DNA from 2 places in the Priestia sp. SRI_019 genome. Region 1 is predicted to be linked to the other one. Evidence: riboswitches for the same ligand, from Rfam matches in the RefSeq annotation. Region 1 holds a riboswitch; the other holds the start of a gene.
The links. Region 1 has a riboswitch for cyclic di-GMP ahead of AC2YJL_RS20765 (anti-repressor SinI family protein). Riboswitches for the same ligand answer to the same signal wherever they lie in the genome.
Positions count from the first base shown of each region.

Region 2: it holds a riboswitch for cyclic di-GMP, as region 1 does, so the genes downstream of both, AC2YJL_RS24330 (anti-repressor SinI family protein) here and AC2YJL_RS20765 (anti-repressor SinI family protein) in region 1, are expected to answer to the same signal.

Region 1 is NZ_JBYCZN010000003.1:496,483-500,374, reverse strand. It holds gene AC2YJL_RS20775 (acyltransferase family protein) at 1-456, opposite strand, end outside; gene AC2YJL_RS20770 (helix-turn-helix domain-containing protein) at 772-1,107, shown strand; cyclic di-GMP riboswitch class I at 1,219-1,305, shown strand; gene AC2YJL_RS20765 (anti-repressor SinI family protein) at 1,326-1,448, shown strand; gene AC2YJL_RS20760 (SMI1/KNR4 family protein) at 1,495-1,884, opposite strand; gene AC2YJL_RS20755 (histidinol-phosphatase HisJ family protein) at 1,937-2,728, opposite strand; gene AC2YJL_RS20750 (NPCBM/NEW2 domain-containing protein) at 2,908-3,892, shown strand, end outside.
Region 2 is NZ_JBYCZN010000007.1:10,944-14,835, reverse strand. It holds gene AC2YJL_RS24345 (aspartyl-phosphate phosphatase Spo0E family protein) at 94-276, shown strand; gene AC2YJL_RS24340 (AbrB/MazE/SpoVT family DNA-binding domain-containing protein) at 711-1,421, opposite strand; gene AC2YJL_RS24335 (anti-repressor SinI family protein) at 1,673-1,825, shown strand; gene AC2YJL_RS24330 (anti-repressor SinI family protein) at 1,842-1,973, opposite strand; cyclic di-GMP riboswitch class I at 1,993-2,077, opposite strand; gene AC2YJL_RS24325 (cell wall hydrolase) at 2,678-3,256, opposite strand; tRNA gene AC2YJL_RS24320 (tRNA-Ile) at 3,623-3,699, shown strand.

The DNA.
Region 1 (3,892 bases):
TGTGTTAAATGTGCCAATTAAAAAGAAGTGCTGAAGAAGTAAACTTGGCGACTCGTTTGTGATCCATGAGTTATTAAACCAGTGGCTTACCTGTGAGATCCCGCCTTGGCTAAATAAGATTTTACATAGAATAGCCACACACACCGCAAACAAGTATGGAAGATAAATTCGGCAAATTCTTCTTACAAGATAGTTCTCATATCGAAAAGAAGAACGTCCATAAAACGGCAGTGCTAAAACAAATCCGCTTAAGACAAAAAACAAAACCACTGATTCATTTCCACTGCTGAATAATAGCCGCAGCGGACTCTCTTTTACCATGGACAGTAAAAAAGAAGAATCACCGTCATACCTATACTCACTGAAGCTTGGATAAATCATGAGATAATGATTTATCACAACAAAAAGAGCTGCTAATCCTCTTAACGCATCAAGTTCTACATATCTTTTTTCCATGTAATCTCCTATCCAAAATGTAATAAATGATGTCATCCCTTCATCGCACAGCGCTCATCTTAAATAGTGCTAGCATACTATACAAAACGTTCACTATAACGAATAAAAAGGCGATTAATCGACAAATGTTCTTAATAAAGAACAATTTGTAAGTGAAGTATAGCATAATATACCTGCACCAAAAATAGGTATTTGAACTCATTTTATTCTTTATAAAGAACAAAATATTATTAAATTTATATTTTTTATCTACACAACGTGTACGTTTATGCGTTATAATGAACAAAAAATCCATAAGCAGAGGATGAACTGAATGTGATAGGGAAAAAGATTAAGAATTTGCGACTGAAAAAAGGCTATTCTATTACACGCTTAGCTGAAGAAGCTAATATTTCAAAATCATATTTATCTCATTTAGAAAAAGGGTTAAACAATAATCCTTCCCTTCAAATGCTTGATAAAATTGCGTCTTCTCTTCATACAACGATTGACGAATTAATCGAAGGAGACATCAGCTGTCCAGCTCTAACTTCAAAATCAGTCCTCAATCTAGAGTGGCTTCATTTAATTGAGCGAGCCATTCAAGACGGCATGACCAAAGAAGAATTTATTGAATTTCAGTATTATTTAAAGTTCCGTAAAACAACCTGATAGGTCCATTCATGAACGTTTAATTTTTTTGTTATAATCGACCTATTTCGACATCTTTTACAAATATTATCTTGTAAAATAACTGTATACTAAGAATACTATTACAAATTATCCAGATAAGGGCAAAACTATTGAAAAATAGTGACGCAAAGCTTCAGGTCTAAGGCCGCTTTTGGCTACGATAGCTGGGTTCCCTGGCAAAGGGTGGATGAATCGTAATGAAAAAAGAACATGTACTGTCAATCGATCAAGAGTGGGTAAGTCTTATGGAATCAGCTCGCGCGCTGGGGCTGACTATCGAAGAAGTCCGGAGGTTTTTGTCGGAGCTTAAGCGGAACTAAATTTAAAAAGCACGCTCAAATTAGAGCGTGCTTTTTTTAGTTATTATTATTCTTCTAACATTTTCTCGTAGAACTGATCGTCCTTATCGAGCTGATCGAAAAATGCTTGAAGAGAGTCTGAGATACGTATATCCATAAAGTACACCGGTGAAGCATCTGCTGTGCCCCACCTTACTTCAAAATACAATCCTTCTACAACTTCAAAGAAAATAAAGCCTTCTCTTTCATCATACATATCTAAATCAGGATCATGGTCATAAAAGTCTTCACGTAAATGCAAGTCTACTGCGCTGTCTGGATCCATAATTCGCTGAAAAGCAGTTGTTTCATCCCTATTTGCAAAGCCATATCCTATTTCCAAATAAAATTGACGGAGCTCTGCCGGGAATTTCGCTCCTAATCTTTGCTCCGCGGCTTCTATCTCTTTTTCTTTCAACGTAAGAAATTTATGCTTTCCATTATGAAGAAAGTCAAATACAACACTCCTATTAAATACGCATTCCTTTTGGCTTGCGTTGATCAAACGTATAAACATGTGTAAATCCGCACTGTTTTGCCATTTCAACTGCTTCTTTCATATGTGCTCCTACCGTTTCGGAAAAGTGTGAATCAGATCCAATCGTTAAGATTTCTCCGCCCAAATCGCGGTACAGACCAACAACTTCCAGTGCCGGCAACGCTTCGCCCAGCTTCCCTCTCATACCTGAAGTGTTAATTTCAATTCCGATATTACGATCAATTGCTTTTTTCAAAATATCTGCAAGAATATCTTTGAACTGATGAAAGTCGTAAATGCCGTACTGTTCAAACGCATAGCGCTTCATTAAATCTAAGTGAGCCAACACGTCAATGTCCGCTTCGCTTACTAGCTTGTACATTTCATTAAAATAAGCGCGGTAAATTGCTTCTTTATCGTTCAGCTCCAAATGTTTACGAAGCTTGATGTTATTAATGTTATGAACCGATCCTAAAATAAAATCAAAGTTCTCTTGTTTCATCGTTTCTTGATACTTCTCTTTTAAATAGTGCGGCTCACAAATTTCAATTCCTTTTTTAATTACTAGCTGGTCTTGAAATTGATCTCTGCATTCCGCTAGTTCTCGTTCATATTTATCAAAATCCATATGACCATACGTTGGCGCTAATGGATTTAATGAAAAGTGCTCGGTAAAACAAATTTCGTTTATGCCGTTTTCTACAGCTTGTTTGCACACTTCTTTCATGACTGCCTGAGAGTCAAATGAATTATTCGTGTGATGATGGTAGTCTACTAGATACATAATTTCGTCACCTCTAGGTTTATTATACATCGACTAATGTCATTCTGCATTTTCACGACTAAAATACCGGCAAAAAAATACCAATGTCTATTTTTGTCGAAAAAATTAAATTGCTATATATTCATAGTCAAATTAAAATATAAAAATGGAAATTTTTTTATTTAAAAGGAGACTATAGTATGAAAAAAGAGTTAAAGTATGGATTTTTTTCTTTTTTTTTGATGGTTACGCTCATTCTTTTTGGAGGCACTTTTCTTCAAACAGCTTCCGCAAGCAGCGACACGTTTTTAAGTTCACTAGAGCCTGTTGATTCTCATGGTTTTTACTCATCTCAGTGGAGCTCTAATCCTTTTTCCGACTCATCCGGAAAAAAAGTTTCACATGCTGTGGGCTTAAGTAATGATTATAGAGGAACTGCTTACGCTACATATAAACTAGAAAATAAAAGTTTTAAAACTTTCCAAGGAAAAATAACCCTCGATGCAAAATGGCTAAAAGGTGATTATGGAAAAACAACAGTTGCTTTCTACTCTGATGACCGATTACTTTATGGGAAAGCTTTAACAAGTACGACACCTAGCGCTGATTTAAAAGTTTCATTACCTAAAAATATTGAGCACTTCTATGTCATTGTAAGGCAACAAGCCGGGAGTAAAGGAACTCATGGAGTAATTGTACAAGAAGGTAAATTTCTAACGTCAGGTTCTTATTTAAACACTCCAGAAACTGCTTATGACTCAGCGTTAACTGTTAATGCATCATACAAGAGTTCTAATTATTCTGATACCAACAACTCTTCTACTGACTTTAAAGATATAAACGGAAATTTAATAACTGAAGGAATTGCATTCTCAAGACCATATGGAGGAGGAGAATATGCCACTTTTGATATTAAAGATGCAAGTTACACGAAATTTGAAACGAAGCTATCGTTAGATGCAGATTATATCAAAGGAAACTACGGACGTACCGTTGTGGGTATCTACGCGGATGATTACCTACTATATGAAAAAGAACTTACCTCTAAAACAAGCGTTCAAACCGTGAAAACAAACATTCCAAAAGGCACAAATCAACTCACACTAGTAGTTAAACAGTTAGGAGGTTCTAAGGGGGTCCATAGAGTAGTTTTTATTAACCCTGTTTTTAAAGCGATAGGAACAC
Region 2 (3,892 bases), on a different contig from region 1:
TTGGATTTTACAGGAAAAAATATTGTTAGAAAGCCAAAATATAGTTAGTGTTAAATAAAAAGTAGCAAATTAGAGAAATAGGTGATTAGATAAGTGCAAGTATATATAAAGAACGATTCTTTAATAAAAGCTTTACTTGTAGATATAGAGACAGGAAGAGAACTCATGATTCAAGTTGGTTTAGAAGAAGGATTCACCAGTAAGAACACCATTGTAATCAGTCAATTCGTTGATCAACTTCTAAACCAATTAGAAGAGGCCTCTATGACTGATTAGTTCTTATTTTTACGAAGAAAGTATAATACACTTGGATATTAGTAATTAAAGCGTCTTTTGTAGGGGTTTATTTATATGTAATGCGCCCGATTAAGTGGATGGAGTAAATAAAAAGAGAATTACACTATACTTGGAGGGGATTAATGGGTCACTAAGGACAATCTTTTACAATCTCGTTTAAGCTAGAAGTGGTAAAAATGTACAATAATCAATGATATTTCAAGGATAAAATAGAAAAAAGGATTATTAGATTAAATAAACCCACTCGCTTAAAGAAAAGGTGTCTAGGTTTTCGGGCACTCTTAAAATAAAAGAGACACTGATGTGAAATTCCTTGAAAGATGTATCTCTAAAGATTAGTTCTTTTACAAAATGACTCTCAGTGACAGCGAATAAGTAAGTGCAGCTAATTATTTCAACTGCGCTTACTTATTTTAAACAAGAATATCATTCTCAATTGCTTTTTTTATAATTAATTTGTCGCCTATTGTTTTGATTTCTAGGATGTCGCCACTATGAATGTTTAGATGAATTCTTAGCTTTTTAGGAATGTTTAAGTAGTTATCTTTCTTTATCACGCGTGATTGTCCAGTAAAAAAAAGGTTTCCTTCTGTAAGAAATTTATAGCTATGTTTTTTTGCAACAATAGTATCTCGTCCTTTGATAAAGAACTGTAATTGCATATGTCCTTCTAAATCCAAGGATTTTAATACAGAAGCAGGAAGTTTTATTCTCCCTGCTTTTATTTCAAGTAAAGATAACTCACTTAATTCAGGTTCTATATCTTTCTTTATTAGAGCTCGAGATTTATTAGGCTCTCTTTTCTTTTCAAAAATAATGCTCTCGTTAAGGACTTTCGCTTCTATTTCATCATGTAGATCTATATCATGTATTTCACGAAGTATCTTCGGAATTACAATGTAGCCTAAATTATCAATAGTCCTAATTAAGTGCTTATCTTTATTTTCTTCCAAAAGAACCGGTGAAAATTCAACCTGCTTCATGACAATGTAATTTTTGTAGTTGAAGAATTGTATTGCAGCAGATGAGTGAATATTGGCATGCTCTAGAAGCTGGGAAGGTACCTTTACTCTCCCCATATTATCAATTATTAAGTAATCTTTGGATGATTCTTTCTCTTTCACTAATAAAATCCTTTCAAATGCACTTTTATAAACAAAGGATAAATTTACTTATATTCATTTTATATCTTCATGAGTTTACACTTTACCTAGGCTATTAAATTCGATCTTCATAAGCTAAACAACTGAATAAGACCCTATGAATAACAGTTTATGTAAAAAAACGGATAAAAAGTAATAATTTTATCATTATAGCTTATATTACAAATCAATTTGCTTTATAATAGGACAAGTTGTAAAGGAGGAAGATTATAATGAATAATTCAAATTATGAAACTACTCTTTCCTATAAATGGCTAGTTTTAGTCCAAGAAGCCATGAATTCTAGCGTTACCAAAGAGGAGTTTAAAGAGTTTTTAAATAGGAAATCCCAGAAATTGAATGATTATAAACAAGACCAAATATGACTAGTGTTGCTTGTGATTAGGGGGTTATTTGTTTTTTGAAGAACTTTTTAAGTTCTTCAATAGTTAATCCCAATTCCTTAGCTTCTGTTATAAGTTTAACCCATTCTTGATCTAATTCTTTTTCTATCAATTGTTGTTTACCATCCATGAAAATTACCTCCAGATATTCAGGGAGCTCAGCTGCCATAGCTATTTAACCTTAGACCTGTAGCTTTGCGTCCTAGTTTTTCAACTAGTTTGCCTTTATCATAATATGTAATTTTATAAATATATTACTATATAATGGATTTAAAATCATGTAAAAATAAGGATTATTATTTATTTTTTAATTCCTTTGACAAAGATTTTCTTTTTCCAACCTCCGAACTAATTAAATTCTCCTTTAAGATAATATATATTTACCCTTACATTAATCTTGCGGTTGGTTCTATAATAGGCATTCTAAATAAGCCTCTAAAAGGTTTTTTATAGTTTTGAATGTCTAACTATTAAAAACTATCATTGTGTTAACTAGAAGGAAATCTAATGTACAGTATTTAGCTATTTGGTTTTGCTTAAACTAAACATATTTAAATTTTAAAGTGTCCATACTGAATTATTCTTAATAATAGCAAAATAAAAAGCTACTTCAGCAATAGCAGCGAAGTAGCTTTTTGTCACGATTCATATGTATAAAATGTATTAAAATCGAGGGTGAACCAATTATATAGTGTTTTCAATTTGAAATATATGTATAGAAAACAGAATATTAATTTAGCATTTCATCATTCTTAGGGAAGCAGGAATGCTGGTAAATAAGGATTATAACATAGCTGAAAGTACGTTATATTATTCATACTCTAACTAGTTGGATTAATAAGCAAAAACGTGACTACCAATTTTCTTATATGCTTTACGTGTATAAATCCATTTATTTGTTGCAGTTGTAGGATTATAATAATAGACTGCTCCATTAGTAGGATCCCATCCTTTAAAAGCATCCGTTACTGCTCGATAAGCAGATTGATTTGGTGTCAAAGCGTATTGTCCGTCATTTAAAGCCGTAAACGCATTTGGTTGACTAATAACACCAAGTATACTTTGTGGGAAATCTGGGCTTTTAGCACGGTTTAGAATGACAGCTGCCACAGCTACTTGCCCCTCATAGACCTCACCTCGTGCCTCTCCATAAACCACGTGTGCCATTTTTTCTACGTTATTTATTTGTGTATATGTACCGGGACCTACAAGTCCGTCTTGCATAAGGCCCACATCGTGCTGGAAATTCTTAACGGCTTCTCGAGTTAACGAGCCGTATTGTCCCGTTGGATTCACGTGTAAATATCCCATATTGACTAGCTGTGTTTGCAATGAAGTTATTTCTTGTTTATGGCTGGTTGATTGTAACGAATCAGAAGCGTATGCAGAAGTCTGAGTGTATAAAGTACCCACGAGGAAGATACCCAAAGATCCCATTGTTAGTTTCTTTAAAAAATGCATGTAAATTCTCCTTTATTTGAATGATTATTAAAAACAGGTCTTCATACTAAAAAATGCAAATGTTTGTACTACATTATAGAAGACTGTTTATATTTAGAGGATAGATCGTTATAGGGTAAAAACTGGGTAGTATATTTACTTACTTAAAGTAAAGAGTTTGAAACCGTTTTTTAGGAAACATCCTAATATTAGTAACTAAGTGATTAATTTTAACGCTAATATTAATTTAGAACAGTGTAAAAAGTCCTATTTGAGTGAAGACACCCAAAGACAGAATCGTAATAAACGGCAGAAAATACACCGGATATGCCTTAGAAAGGACCTTTAGCTCAGCTGGTTAGAGCAGACGGCTCATAACCGTCCGGTCGTAGGTTCGAGTCCTACAAGGTCCACCAGTGACCCTGAAATATGGAGGAATACCCAAGTCTGGCTGAAGGGATCGGTCTTGAAAACCGACAAAGGTGTCAAAGTCCGCGGGGGTTCAAGTCCCTTCATCTGCGCCATTTTAGGAAGCGCCCGTAGCTCAATTGGATAGAGCGTTTGACTACGGATCAAAAGGTTAGGGGTTCGAATCCCGAACGGGTCGTT